2 regions of the Streptomyces citrinus genome follow, and region 1 is predicted to be linked to the other one. Evidence: riboswitches for the same ligand, from Rfam matches in the RefSeq annotation. Region 1 holds a riboswitch; the other holds the start of a gene.
What was found. A riboswitch is a leader RNA that binds a small molecule or an ion and turns the genes downstream of it on or off. The one in region 1 is predicted to bind glycine.

Region 1 (7,251 bases):
GCTCGCTCCCGCGCCACCCGGCATCGCCGCCCACCGTCCGCACCGGGTGTCCGAGCTGCTCCCGGTCCTCACGCACCGACTGACGCCCGCCCGGGCCACTCTGCTGGCCTGACGCGACCGGAGGATGAGGCCCGGGGGGATCCGGGCGATCCAGACCTGTGCCCCGCGCCGTCCGCCGTCCGGTCGCGGGGCACAGCCGTGCCCATCCGGACTAGCCCGGTCCGGCCACCCCGAACCACCCGAAGGGGCAGTGCAGTTCGGCTGAACCGTCCGCACGGGTGACGCGTCTCCATCCTGTGAGGACCGCTGCAACGAAATCCCTGCGGATTGACGCCCACAGGGCAACACTGGGTTCCGGACCGACTGAAAACGGGGGGCGGCCATGAACACCACACCGAGCCGCAGCACAGACGCCATCGCATCCATCACCGGCATCACTTCACAGCGAAAGAACCTCTCCATGTGCCAGCACCAGCCGCCGTGTCCGACAGCCGATTCCGCGGACAGGGAAGCCGCCTTGCCTGTGGCTCATCACCCGGAGCAGGGCTGGAGCCTCCTGTGCAACGGGGTCCTGCTCTTCGAGGACACCGGCGAGCTGCTGCCCAACGGCACGATCATCGCGCCGCACCGCCCACTGAGCCCCGTGGTCACGGCGGCCTAGAGGCACCTGCGAAGGCGTGAGCCGGTATCGACGTACGGCTCCGCCGCGGCTGCGCGACCAGCCATGACGCTCGGCCGGTCGCGCACCCACCTCGAACCTCAGCCCTCGTACGCGTCCATGGGCGGGCACGAGCAGACCAGGTTGCGGTCACCGAAGGCCTGGTCGATGCGGCGCACCGGCGGCCAGTACTTGTCGGACGCAGCCACACCCGCCGGGAAGACAGCCTCTTCCCGGCTGTACGCGTGCTCCCAGTCACCGCCGAGCATCCCGGCCGTGTGCGGAGCGTTGCGCAGCGGGTTGTCGTCCGCCGGCCACTGACCCGCGGCGACCTTCTCGATCTCCCCGCGGATGGCGATCATCGCCTCGCAGAACCGGTCGAGCTCGCCGATGTCCTCGCTCTCGGTCGGCTCGATCATCAGCGTCCCCGCCACCGGGAACGACATGGTCGGCGCGTGGAACCCGTAGTCGATGAGCCGCTTGGCGATGTCGTCGACGCTGACCCCGGTCGCCTTGCTGATCGGCCGCAGATCGATGATGCACTCGTGCGCGACGAGACCGCCGGGACCGGTGTACAGCACCGGGAAGTGCGGCTCGAGCCGCTTGGCGATGTAGTTGGCGGAGAGCACGGCGACCTGCGTCGCCCGCTTCAGGCCCTCGCCGCCCATGAGACGTACGTACGCCCAGGAGATCGGCAGGATGCCGGCGGAGCCCCACGGCGCCGCGGAGATCGGGCCGACACCCGTCTCGGGTCCCGCGGCCGGCTGGAGCGGGTGGTTCGGCAGGTACGGCGCCAGGTGCTCGCGCACACCGACCGGACCGACGCCGGGACCGCCGCCGCCGTGCGGGATGCAGAACGTCTTGTGCAGGTTCAGGTGCGAGACGTCGCCACCGAAGTGTCCCGGCTTGGCGAGGCCCACCAGGGCGTTCAGGTTCGCGCCGTCCACGTAGACCTGACCGCCGGCGTCGTGCACGGCAGCGCAGATGTCGGCGACGTGCTCCTCGAACACACCGTGCGTCGACGGGTACGTGATCATGAGGACGGCCAGCTGGTCGGCGTACTGCTCGATCTTGGCGCGCAGGTCCTCGACGTCGATCTCGCCGTCGTCGGCCGTCTTCACCACGACGACCTTCATCCCGGCCATCACGGCACTGGCGGCGTTGGTGCCGTGCGCCGAGGACGGGATGAGGCACACGGTCCGCTGCTCGTCGCCGTTGGCCCGGTGGTAGCCGCGCACCGCGAGCAGACCGGCCAGTTCGCCCTGCGACCCGGCGTTCGGCTGGAGCGACACCTTGTCGTAGCCGGTGACCTCGGCGAGCCGCTCCTCCAGCTCCTTGATGAGCGTGAGGTAGCCCTGCGCCTGCTCGGCCGGCACGAAGGGGTGCAGCTGACCGAACTCGGGCCAGGTGACCGGCTCCATCTCCGTCGTCGCGTTGAGCTTCATCGTGCACGAGCCCAGCGGGATCATGCCGCGGTCGAGCGCGTAGTCGCGGTCCGCGAGACGGCGCAGGTAGCGCAGCATCGCCGTCTCGGAGCGGTACTGATGGAAGACCGGGTGGGCCAGGTACTCGTCCGTGCGCAGCAGTCCGTCCGGCAGCGCCTCGGCGACCTCGGCGTCCAGCGTCTCGATGTCCGCCTCGACACCGAACGCGTCCCAGACGACGGCCAGTTGGGCCCGCGTGGTCGTCTCGTCGCAGGCGACCGACACCTGGTCGGCGTCGACCAGGTGCAGGTTGACGCCGGCCTCGCGGGCGGCGCTCACGACCGCCGCGGCCCTGCCGGGCACCCGCACGGTGAGCGTGTCGAAGTACGCGCCGTGCACGACCTCGACACCGCCCGCGGTCAGACCGGCGGCGAGCAGGTTGGCGTACCGGTGCGTGCGCCGCGCGATGGACTTCAGACCCTCGGGCCCGTGGTACACGGCGTACATGCCGGCCATGACGGCGAGCAGCACCTGGGCCGTACAGATGTTGCTGGTCGCCTTCTCGCGACGGATGTGCTGCTCACGGGTCTGGAGGGCGAGGCGGTACGCCTTGTTCCCGTCCGCGTCCACGGAGACACCCACGAGCCGCCCGGGCAGCGACCGCGCGAACTTCTCGCGCACCGCCATGTAACCGGCGTGCGGTCCGCCGAAGCCCATCGGCACACCGAAGCGCTGCGTCGTACCGACGGCGATGTCCGCGCCGAGTTCGCCGGGAGAGGTCAGCAACGTGAGAGCGAGAAGGTCAGCGGCGACGGTGACCACGGCGCCCAGCTCGTGCGCCTGGTCGATGACGGGCTTGATGTCCCGCACGGCACCCGAGGCACCCGGGTACTGCACGAGCACACCCACGACACCGCGCTCGGCGACCTCGGCCGGGATGCCGTCGCTCAGGTCGGCGACGACGATCTCGACACCGGTCGGCTCGGCGCGCGTCTCGATCACGGCGATGGTCTGCGGCAGGGCATCGGCGTCGACGACGTAGACACCGTTCTTGACCTTGCCGATGCGCCGGGACAGGGCCATGGCCTCGGCGGCGGCCGTGCCCTCGTCGAGCAGGGAGGCACCGGAGGTCGGCAGGCCGGTCAGCTCGGCGACCATCGTCTGGAAGTTCAGCAGCGCCTCGAGACGGCCCTGCGAGATCTCCGGCTGGTACGGCGTGTAGGCCGTGTACCAGGACGGGTTCTCCATCACGTTGCGCAGGATGACGGGCGGCGTGAACGTGCCGTAGTAGCCGAGCCCGATCATGGACCCGAGCACCTGGTTGCGATCGGCGAGGGACCGCAGCTCGGCCAGGACCTCGGCCTCGCTGCGCGCACCGGGAAGCCGCAGGGCCTCGGCGCTCTTGATCACGTCCGGCACCGCGGCGGCCGTCAGCTCGTCGAGCGAGCCGTAGCCGACCTGCGCGAGCATCTTGGCCTGCGCGGCATCATCCGGACCGATATGGCGCTGCTCGAAGGGGATTCCCTGCTCCAACTGGGAGAGCGGAATACGGTTGGCGGTCATGACGGAGGCCTCCTGGTCATTGCGACCTGCGAGGGGCACCACGGCGCGGGTACCCGGACGGCCTCCCCCTCTGTCATCTCAACCTGAGAGCTTCACCGGCCCGCCCGCGCAGCTGCACGAGGGCACGCCGGTTTTCACCGTCGGTGAGAGCGGGAAACGCACACCCCGCCCTGCTTTCCAGAGTGACCTCGTCCGTGCGGTACAGGGGCCTGAGAGATTCCGGGGAGGATTTGCTCCTTCGGCGCCTCCGACGACTGCTCGGAGGACTCTCCCGCACGGGGTCAGCAGCCGTCTGCCAGCCTACCAGCGGCTACTTGGCCGGAACCCTCGAGTGGCCGCCTTCCTCAATGTGCTCTTTCGTAGTGCTTACAGACGAGTTGCGATCAGCTGGAGGCACCGTGCAGACCGATGTCGATCCGCGCAATCTGATCGGCCGCAAGGCGTTCGACCGCAACGGAACCAAGATCGGCACCATCGACGAGGTCTACCTCGACGACGCCACCGGCGTTCCGGAGTGGGCTGCCATACGTACCGGCCTCTTCAGCCGCGACGCCTTCGTCCCCCTGGAGCCCAGCGAACTCGTGGACGGGACCCTGCGCGTCCCCTTCGAGCGCTCCCTGATCAAGGACGCCCCCGACTTCGGCGTCGGCCGCCACCTCTCCCCCGAGCAGGAGCTCCAGCTGTACCACCACTACGGCCTGGACATCACGGCTCCCCCGGGCCCGGACGCCACCTTCGGCCACATCGCGGGCGCGGAAGAAGACCCGACCTGACGCCTCCGCGCCCCTGAGGCGCCGCCCCTCCCCGGCCGCCGCCCGGCCGATCACCGGACGGGCCCTAAGCCCCCGCCGCGACATCCACCCCCGTCTCCACCGCGTCAGCCACGCCGACCCGCCCCACCGGCTCCACCAGCGGCAGCGGCTCGGCCGGCTCCAGCTCGGGATCGTCCACCCGGAACGTCCGCACGCGCCCGGGCACCTGCGAGTACGGCGTCTCGAACCGGACGGTGACCCGCCCGAGCCCGCTGCCCTGCACCCACCCCGCCCCGAACTCGGCATGCCGCACATCGTGCCCGGCCATCCAGCGCCGCTCGACGACCGGCTCGACCGGGGCCGCTTCCCCGACGACCTCGTCCGCCGCCGCCTCGGCGTCCTCGACCACCTCACCGGCCCGCTCGGCGGCGGCCGCCTGTGCGAACAGATCCTCCTGCGTGAAGTCGGCGAGCCCGCTGACCCCGACCCCCAGGAGCCGCACGCCCCCGGTCGTGTCCACGCCCTCCAGCAAGCGCGCGGCAGACTCCCGCACGACCGCCGGATCGTCCGTGGGCCCGCGCAGCGTCTCGGACCGCGTCAAGGTCGAGAAGTCGTAGCGCCGCACCTTGAGCACCACGGTCCGCCCCGATCTGTCGGCGGCCCGCAGCCGCTCCACACACCGGTCAGCGAGGCGCTGCACCTCCATACGCACCCGCACCCGGTCATGGATGTCCACGTCGTACGTGTCCTCGACCGACACCGACTTGGAGTCCCGCTCGGCGACGACGGGCCGGTCGTCGTGCGCCAGCGCCATCGCGTACAGATGGCTCCCGTGCGCCTTCCCGAGCAGCCGCACCAACTCGTCCTCGCCCGCCTCGGCGATCTCCTCCACGGTGACGATCCCGGCCCGCCGCAGATGATCCCCGGTGGCCGGCCCGACCCCGGGCAGGATCCGCACGGACTTCGGCCCGAGCAGCGCCCGCTCGGTCCCGGGCCGTATCAGCACGAGCCCGTCCGGCTTGGCCTCCTCGGACCCGATCTTGGCGAGCATCTTGGAGGCGGCGATCCCCACGGACCCGGTCAGCCCGGTCACCCGCCGGATGTCCGTCCGCAGCCGCACCCCCACGGCGTGCGCGGACGCCTCGTCCCAGGCCGTCTCACCGGCCTCCAGATCGACGAACGCCTCGTCCAGGCTCAATGGCTCCACCAGCGGCGAGAGCTCCCGCAGCAGCCCCATCACCTGCTCGCTGATCTCCCGGTACAGCCGGAACCTCGGCACCAGATACGCCGCGTTCGGCGCGAGCCGCCGCGCCTGCCCCATCGGCATCGCCGAGTGCACCCCGAACTTGCGTGCTTCGTACGACGCCGTGGCGACGACACCGCGCGGCCCGAGACCGCCCACGACGACCGCTTTCCCGCGCAGGCTCGGCTTCGCCGCCTGCTCGGCAGAGGCGTAGAAGGCATCCATGTCGAGATGCAGAATCGTCGGCGCGGTTCTCACATCTCCGATGCTGCCCTACGCCACTGACAACGCGGCCGTACGAGGTCACACGGCCCGGTTGCGTCGCCTCGCGAGCTCGTCCGCCGGGTTCGGCCGCACCAGGGTCTCCCCGGTGTCCACGCGCTCCCCGTGCAGCTGCGACAGGGCCGCGTCCACGTCCCGCCAGACCACACCCACCGCGATGCCGAAGATCCCCTGCCCGCCCTGGAGCAGGTCGTGCACCTCGGCCGGTGACGTGCACTCGTAGACCGTCGCGCCGTCGCTCATGAGCGTCATGCGCTCCAGATCCCGAAAGCCCCGCTCCCGCAGATGCTGTACCGCCGTGCGGATGTTCTGGAGGGAGACCCCGGTGTCCAGGAAGCGCTTGACGACCTTCAGGACGACGACGTCCCGGAAGCTGTAGAGGCGCTGCGTCCCCGACCCGTACGCGGGCCGCACACTGGGCTCGACAAGGCCGGTCCTGGCCCAGTAGTCGAGCTGCCGATAGGTGATGCCCGCCGCCGCGCAAGCGGTCGGCCCCCGGTATCCGACCTGCTCGGAAGCCGCGTCACCGTTCTCCCCCGCCACCACAGGAACCGCCTGTGGGCGCTGCGAAGTGTGATCGGCCGCGCTGCCGTGAAACGAGTACGGACCGCCCGTCGCCGTACCGTCGCCGCTGCTTCTCACGCCGACCTCCTCTTTGACCTGCCCTCTCGACGGTAGGCAGTCTCAGGGGGTGCGTCAACGAACGCCACACTCGCCACGCCGAGTGATAATCACCCTAGGAGTGGTTTCCCGTATCCCACCGCGGGGAAAGGCTTGTCGAATGCGCTGAGGCGGCCGCCGCTCGGCGACCGCCTCCTGATCACTGACTGTTGGTCCCGAAATCCTCGGGCGAAATCTGGTCCAGGAACTCGCGGAACTTCTCCACCTCGTCCTCCTGCTCGTCCGGGATCGCGATCCCGGCGTCGTCGAGGACACCGTCACTGCCGAAGATCGGCGTCCCGGTGCGCAGCGCGAGCGCTATGGCGTCGGACGGGCGGGCACTGACCTCGACACCGCTCGCGAACACCAGTTCCGCATAGAAGACGCCTTCCCGCAGGTCCGTGATGCGTACTTCCGTCAGCTCCTGACCGACCGCCTCCAGCACGTCCTTGAAAAGGTCGTGCGTCAGCGGCCGCGCGGGGGCCATGCCCTGCTGAGCGAAGGCGATCGCCGTCGCCTCCCCCGGTCCGATCCAGATGGGGAGGTAACGGTCGCCTCCCACTTCACGCAGGAGCACGATCGGTTGGTTGGAGGGCATTTCGACCCGGACACCTACGACGTCGAGCTCGTTCACACAGCAACCCTAGGACGTGCCCGGCCGGTTTGGGT
Region 2 (7,251 bases), 4.7 Mb from region 1:
AGGTCTTGCCGCCGTCCGAGGACTTGCCGGGCTCCGCCGCGAGGTCGGGGACCAGCTTGTTGCCCTCCTCGCCCGGGGCGGGGTTGAACGTCATCAGCGGGCGCGCGTAGAGCCGGCTGAAGTTGTACATGTACGCGTAGTACGTGTTGCCCGGGTCGAACGAGTCGGGGACGTCCGACATCGCGTAGGTGACCGTGCCGCCCTTCTTGGTCGACGCGTTGACGACCTTCTTCGTGGCGGCGTCCGCCCCGGCGGACTTGGTGTTGCTGTCGTCGTTGCCGTCGTCGGCCTTGCTGCAGCCGGCAAGCAGCAGGCTGACGCTGCCTATGGCCGCTACCGCGGCGAGTGATGACCTTCGCATGATGGTCGAATTCCCCTCCATTGTCGGAAACTTGTGGAGCCCTCTGAGCACGGGCTGCGTCAACGGCTGCGCGGGTCGAGAGCGTCGCGGAGACCGTCACCGAGCAGGTTGAACGCCAGTACGGTGACGAAGATGGCGAGGCCCGGGACGATCATGTACTGCGGGTCGACCTGGAAGAAGTTGACGGCCTGGCTGAGCATTCCGCCCCACGACGCCTGCGGCGGCTGGATGCCGACGCCGAGGAAGCTGAGCGACGCCTCGAAAATGATGTTCGTCGGGATGAGCAGCGTCGAGTAGACGATGATCGGCCCGACCAGGTTGGGCAGCAGCTCGCGGAACAGGATGTACGGGCCGCGCGCGCCCATGCCGCGGGCGGCGTCGACGAACTCTCGCTCGCGCAGCGCCAGCGTCTGGCCGCGCACGATCCGGCCCAGGTACGGCCAGTTGAAGAAGCCGATGACGAAGATCAGTACGCAGATGTGCAGCGGCAGCCCGTCGAGACCGAAGGCACCGCCCTGGAGCGTCGCGGAGATGGAGATCGCGAACAGCAGCAGCGGGAACGCGAGGAAGGTGTCCATCAGGCGGCTGATGACGGTGTCCACGCGGCCGCCGTAGTACCCGGCGACGACGCCCAGGATGGCGCCGATCACGTTCGACAGGATGGTGGCGCCGAAGGCCACGACGAGCGAGACCCAGGAGCCTTCCAGGATGCGGGCGAGGATGTCACGGCCGAACTTCGGCTCCACGCCCAGTGGGTGATCGACACTCATGCCGCCCCAACCGCCCTTGGGGAGCGACGTGTTGGGGTCGATGAGGTCCTGGTGGAACTCGTTCGGGTCGAGGCCGAGGAGGTGCTGGAGCGGGCGGGCCAGCACGGCGATGAGCACCAGGAGGATGACGACGACGCCACCGACGACCGCGACCTTGTCCCGCTTGAAGCGGTTCCAGGCGATCCGGCCGAGCGAACGGCCCTCGATGCGCGCTGCCCCGGCTCCGGCCAGCACCGCCTCAGGCTGTGCGTCGGCCGCTGCTGGGGTGGTCTCGATCGGTGCGGTCACGAGCGACTGCCCCTTCCCGGCCGGGGGTGACCGGCCCGCACTTGCCGCTGTGGCGGCCTCGTACTCGAACTGCGTTGCGGGCACCGCGTGGAGAGCGCCTCGCACAAGGACCCGAACGGTCCTGCATGCGGGGAGTCTTCATCGCGGCTGCGATCAGTCGCCAGATCCCCCGGCGAAAGGATGCCTAACCGTGATGCGGTCAGGGGGAATCCGTTATCCGGACGGCCGTGAACGGGGGGCGGACAGTGGGCAGTTGGGTGGTAACCGGCGGCAGAGCGGACATTGCGGTGCAGAGGGCCGCTTCTCTCCCCCAAACGGCTCTTACCTGAAATCGCCGCCGCGCAGCGGGAGTTGAGCGGGGGACAAAGCGGTCAGGTCGACCCCGAACGCGGGGCGGTGCGAGGAGGTACGAGGGCTCAGTACGAGGCGCCGTACGGCGGCGGGTAGCCGTAGCCGCCCGCCGGGGCCGCCGGCGCCGCGTGCGCCTCGCGGTCGTAGAACGGCCGGGCCTGCGCGCGCAGCCACATCGCGACCGGGTCGTACTCGTCCGACATCGCGACGGTCGAGACGGGCAGTCCGTCCGGCACCGCGGGCACGGACTGCTGCATCATCGCGCGCACCGCGTCCACGGAAGCGGGAGACGTGTCGTAGACGTCGAGCCCGATCGCCAGGTACGGGGCACCGAGCGCGGGCTGCACCCAGGCGCGGCGCAGCGAGCGGATCGCGGTGGTGCGGTGCGCGTTCTGCGCCAGCACCGCGTAGAACTGGGGGATCTCGATCGTCGGCTCGCTCAGCCGCAGCGGCCCCGCGGGCTGCCGGTCGAGGCCGCCGGCGATGCGCCGCAGGTCGAGCCAGGGGATGCCGACGCCGCCGCCGGGCGCGTGCGGGTTGAGCCACAGGCCGTAGTGGTCGGGGTAGAGGGTGCGGGCCGCGTCGACACCGCTGACCACCTCGTACGCACGCGACCAGCCGGACGCGGAGAGCTCCTGGGCGGAGGTGACGCAGGGGGCGTAGGAGAAACCGTCCACGTCCATGTTCCCGTACTGGGCGTCGGGCGATCCCGCCTGGCCGTGCCAGAGGAGCATCCAGACCTGCCCGGCCGTCGGGTCGGCGAGGGCCTGAAGCAGCGCCTCATAGGCGTCGTAGCGCCCGGGGGTCACCTGGCGCAGCATGTGCTCGACCTGTCCGGCCGCGGCCGTGCCCGACGCACTCACCCGTAACCGCCCCTTCGTGAACATCCGTGTCCCACCGTGACCGGAGGGCGGTGCGCCGTCCGGTCAGGTCATGAAACCAGCTTAAGCGGCGTTCCTGACACCGACTTGACGGACGGCGTCACGCTTCTCGTACGTAGAACGGACGCACCTGTGCGCGCATCCAGTCCGCGACCGGGTCCTGCGTGACGTCGAGGAAGACGAGGTTCACCGGCCAGCCGACCGGCGCGCGGCCCAGTGCGCGGCCGAGCGCGTCCAGGGGCAGGTCGCGCGCGCCGCCCTCCCACCCGGCCAGTTCCACGCCGACGAACAGGGACGGGTCCGCGTCCTCGACGACGGCCAGGCAGCGCCGGGCACTCAGCACGACGCCGGTCGCGGCGAACTCCTCGCGCACCGCCGAGAGGAAGTCGACGGGGTCGTCCTGCCAGTCCGGCTCGGAGAGCACGACCCGGCCGCCGGTGGACGCGCCGTCCAGCGGGGTGCGGTTGCCGCGGGCCAGCTGGGCCACGGCGGGCGGCGGCAGCGGGACGCCGATCGTGCCGTCCGGGTTCACGGCGATGCCGACCTGGGCGGGCAGGCCGCGCGCGAACTCGACGGCCGGTGCCACGGCGCAGTCCATCCGGCCGCCGGTGACCTGCATGAACTGCTGCTCGGAGCTGAAGACGGGCACGTATGCCTGGCCCTGGATCTCCACCGTGGGCAGGTCGAGGTCGCGGTTGGCGGCGCTGCCGCCCTTGGGCAGCGGGATCCAGACGGGGCTGCGGCCGAGGACCTCGACGATGCGGCCGCCGGCCTCGGGGCGGCCGAGCGCCGCGGCGAGGACCTCCTCCAGCTCGTTCGCGGGCCAGCCCTGCGACGGGTGGCCGTGCGCGCCCTCGTGGCTCGGGGCGTGACCGTGCCCCTGCTCGGCCAGGCCCGGGAGGCCCGGGTTCGTTGGGTCTTCCATAGCTGCTCTCAACCTCTGCTCTGCCCTCGCGCGGCCGCTCCCGCGCGAGGCCGACGATAACGCGTACCCCCTGGGGGACACCGGGCGCAGCCGTCCGGTTGCGCCCGGTGCGTGAGCTCACCGCCGGGCGGCGGTCGTCAGTCCTGCTGGAACGTGATGCCGTTGAGCGCGTCCGTCGCGGCGCGGTCGAGCAGCACCGCCGACTCGATGCCCGCCGGCAGATCGCCCCGCTCGGTCGACGTCACCAGCGCGCCGACCGCCCTGCGGTGCCGTGCGAACGCGTACCGGGACACGCCCCGGCCGCGGTCGCGCTGGCCTTCGAGGGCGGTGTCCGGCGGCACGTCGAGGACCATCAGGTGGACGGACGCGCCGCGCCGCCCCGCCGTGCGCGTCACCCAGCGCCGCACCCACGCCTGGGTGCCGCAGTCGTGCACGACGACGCTGGCGCCCGAGCGCATGGCCCGCCGCAGGCCCACGTAGTGCGCGATACGGACGAGGGGCCGGTACAGCGCGTACGGCACGCCCGGCAGCCGCGCGGCCCAGCGCTCGCGGGTGTCCTGCGAGTCGATGCGCACGACCTGGACGGCCCGCCGCATCAGCGTCGACTTGCCGCTGCCGGGCAGCCCCGACAGGACCACCAGATCCCCCGCGGCGAAACCGATCCGACGCGGAGTGCGGCCGTCGCGGCCGCGCAGGTCCCGCACCGAGCGCTGGCGCGGGACCCGCACACCCGCCACCGCCGCCCCGTACGCCCGCCCGTCTCCCGCCACCGCCCTGGCGAAGAGGAGCCTTCGGGTCCACCCCTCCCCTCCCACTGCTCCCGCTGCCTTCTGCACCGCGATCGCCCTCCCCGTTCCGGTCACGCCACTTCTGCCCGCCAAGTGTAAAGAGAAGGTAATGCCCTACGAGGGGTTTCCCCGTTCCGCGGGCATGCAATGATGTGCGCGCAACTGCATACCGGCCGCTTGAATCCGCGCGGGAGAGTTCTGGTCACGTCTTCGTGGCCGGACGCCGAAGGAGCAAGTTCCTCCCTTGAATCTCTCAGGCCCCGTACCGCGCGGGCGAGGCAGATCTGAAAAGCGGGCCGCCCTCTGACGTACGGCGGTCCCACCCAAGGTGCAAGCCCCTCGGGGCGAACCTCTCAGGTTCCGATGACAGATGGGGAGGACTACCTCGCCATCTGCCATGCCCGGGAGCACCAGCCATGACGCCCACATCCCCTCGCCTGACGTCCCTCGACGCCCTGCATCGTTCGCTCGGCGCCACGATGACCGACTTCGCCGGCTGGGACATGCCCCTGCGCTACGGCAGCGAGCGTGACGAGCACAACGCCGTCCGTACGAAGGCCGGCCTGTTCGACCTCTCCCACATGGGCGAGATCACCGTCACCGGACCGGCCGCCGTCGACCTTCTGAACCACGCGCTGGTCGGCAACATCGGTTCCGTCGGTGTCGGCCGCGCCCGCTACACGATGATCTGCCGCGAGGACGGCGGCATCCTCGACGACCTGATCGTCTACCGGCTCGAAGAGAGCACGTACATGGTCGTCGCCAACGCGGGCAACGCGCAGGTCGTCCTCGACGCCCTCACCGAGCGCGCCGCCGGGTTCGACGCCGAGGTCCGCGACGACCGGGACGCGTACGCGCTGATCGCCGTGCAGGGCCCGCACTCCCCCGCCATCGTGAAGTCCGTCACGGACGCCGACCTGGACGGCCTGAAGTACTACGCGGGGCTGCCCGGCACCGTCGCCGGCGTCGAGGCGCTCATCGCGCGCACCGGCTACACCGGCGAGGACGGCTTCGAGCTGTTCGTCTCCCCGGCCGACGCGGAGAAGCTGTGGCAGGCGCTCACCGAGGCGGGCGCGGAGTACGGCCTGATCCCCTGCGGCCTGTCCTGCCGCGACACGCTGCGCCTGGAGGCGGGCATGCCGCTGTACGGGCACGAGCTCACCACCGACCTCACCCCCTTCGACGCCGGTCTGGGCCGGGTCGTGAAGTTCGAGAAGACCTCCCCCCACGAGCACAGCGACGACTTCGTGGGCCGCGAGGCCCTCGTCGCCGCCGCCGCGCGCGCCGAGTCGAACCCGCCGCGCAAGCTCGTCGGCCTGATCGCCGAGGGCCGCCGAGTGCCGCGCGCCGGGATGCCGGTCGTCGCCGACGGACAGGTGATCGGCGAGGTCACCTCCGGCGCCCCGTCCCCGACCCTCGGCAAGCCGATCGCCATCGCGTACGTCGACGCCGCGCACGCCGAGCCGGGCACCGCGGGCGTGGGCGTGGACATCCGCGGTACGCATGAGCCGTACGAGGTCGTCGCGCTGCCGTTCTACAAGCGTCAGAAGTAGCCCCGGGGCCCCCGCGGCCTCCCCCGCCGTCACCAGCACCTTCCCGCGTACAGGAGAATTCGCATCATGAGCAACCCCCAGCAGCTGCGTTACAGCAAGGAGCACGAGTGGCTGTCGGCCGTCGAGGACGGCGTGGCGACGGTCGGCATCACGGAGCACGCGGCCAACGCGCTCGGTGACATCGTGTTCGTCCAGCTTCCCGAGGTCGGCGACACCCTCACCGCGGGCGAGACCTGCGGTGAGCTGGAGTCCACCAAGTCGGTCTCCGACCTGTACTCCCCCGTCAGCGGCGAGGTCGTCGAGGCCAACCAGGACGTCGTGGACGACCCGGCCCTGGTCAACTCGGCCCCGTTCGAGGGCGGCTGGCTGTTCAAGGTCCGGCTGGCCGACGAGCCGAAGGACCTGCTCACCGCCGACGAGTACACCGAGTTCTCCGGGAGCTGAACCGCACCATGACTGAGAAGTCCGTCCTGAACGAGTCCCTGCACGCCCTCGACCCGGAGATCGCCGTCGCGGTCGACGCCGAGCTGAAGCGCCAGCAGTCGACCCTGGAAATGATCGCGTCGGAGAACTTCGCCCCGGTCGCCGTCATGGAGGCCCAGGGTTCGGTCCTCACCAACAAGTACGCGGAGGGCTACCCCGGCCGCCGCTACTACGGCGGCTGCGAGCACGTCGACGTCACCGAGCAGATCGCGATCGACCGGGTGAAGGAGCTGTTCGGCGCCGAGTACGCCAACGTGCAGCCGCACTCGGGCGCCTCCGCGAACCAGGCCGCCCTCTTCGCGCTCGCCAAGCCCGGCGACACGATCCTCGGCCTGGACCTGGCGCACGGCGGTCACCTCACGCACGGCATGCGCCTGAACTTCTCCGGCAAGCAGTTCGAGGTCGTCCCGTACCACGTGGACGACAACGGCCTGGTCGACATGGCCGAGGTCGAGCGGCTCGCCAAGGAGCACCGCCCGAAGGTGATCATCGCGGGCTGGAGCGCCTACCCGCGCCAGCTCGACTTCGCCGAGTTCCGTCGCATCGCCGACGAGGTCGAGGCGTACCTGTGGGTCGACATGGCGCACTTCGCGGGCCTGGTGGCCGCGGGCCTGCACCCCAACCCGGTGCCGTACGCCGACGTCGTCACGTCCACGACGCACAAGACGCTCGGCGGTCCGCGCGGCGGCATCATCCTCGCCAAGAAGGACTTCGCGAAGAAGCTGAACTCGTCCGTCTTCCCGGGCTTCCAGGGCGGCCCCCTGGAGCACGTGATCGCGGCGAAGGCCGTCTCCTTCAAGGTCGCCGCCTCGGCGGACTTCAAGGAGCGCCAGGCCCGCACGATCGAGGGC

Region 2: it holds a riboswitch for glycine, as region 1 does, so the genes downstream of both, gcvT (glycine cleavage system aminomethyltransferase GcvT) here and gcvP (aminomethyl-transferring glycine dehydrogenase) in region 1, are expected to answer to the same signal.

The regions. Positions count from the first base shown of each region.
Region 1 covers NZ_CP146022.1:1,243,748-1,250,998, forward strand. The annotation lists gene V2W30_RS05940 (hypothetical protein) at 1-112, shown strand, start outside; gene V2W30_RS05945 (DUF5999 family protein) at 461-661, shown strand; gene gcvP (aminomethyl-transferring glycine dehydrogenase) at 760-3,645, opposite strand; glycine riboswitch at 3,833-3,929, opposite strand; gene V2W30_RS05955 (PRC-barrel domain-containing protein) at 4,044-4,418, shown strand; gene V2W30_RS05960 (DNA polymerase IV) at 4,483-5,898, opposite strand; gene V2W30_RS05965 (MerR family transcriptional regulator) at 5,944-6,564, opposite strand; gene V2W30_RS05970 (bifunctional nuclease family protein) at 6,743-7,216, opposite strand.
Region 2 covers NZ_CP146022.1:5,955,422-5,962,672, reverse strand. The annotation lists gene V2W30_RS27805 (ABC transporter substrate-binding protein) at 1-361, opposite strand, end outside; gene V2W30_RS27800 (ABC transporter permease) at 421-1,419, opposite strand; gene V2W30_RS27795 (enhanced serine sensitivity protein SseB C-terminal domain-containing protein) at 1,836-2,633, opposite strand; gene V2W30_RS27790 (enhanced serine sensitivity protein SseB) at 2,752-3,576, opposite strand; gene V2W30_RS27785 (AAA family ATPase) at 3,714-4,313, opposite strand; glycine riboswitch at 4,543-4,642, shown strand; glycine riboswitch at 4,643-4,744, shown strand; gene gcvT (glycine cleavage system aminomethyltransferase GcvT) at 4,781-5,917, shown strand; gene gcvH (glycine cleavage system protein GcvH) at 5,984-6,361, shown strand; gene glyA (serine hydroxymethyltransferase) at 6,370-7,251, shown strand, end outside.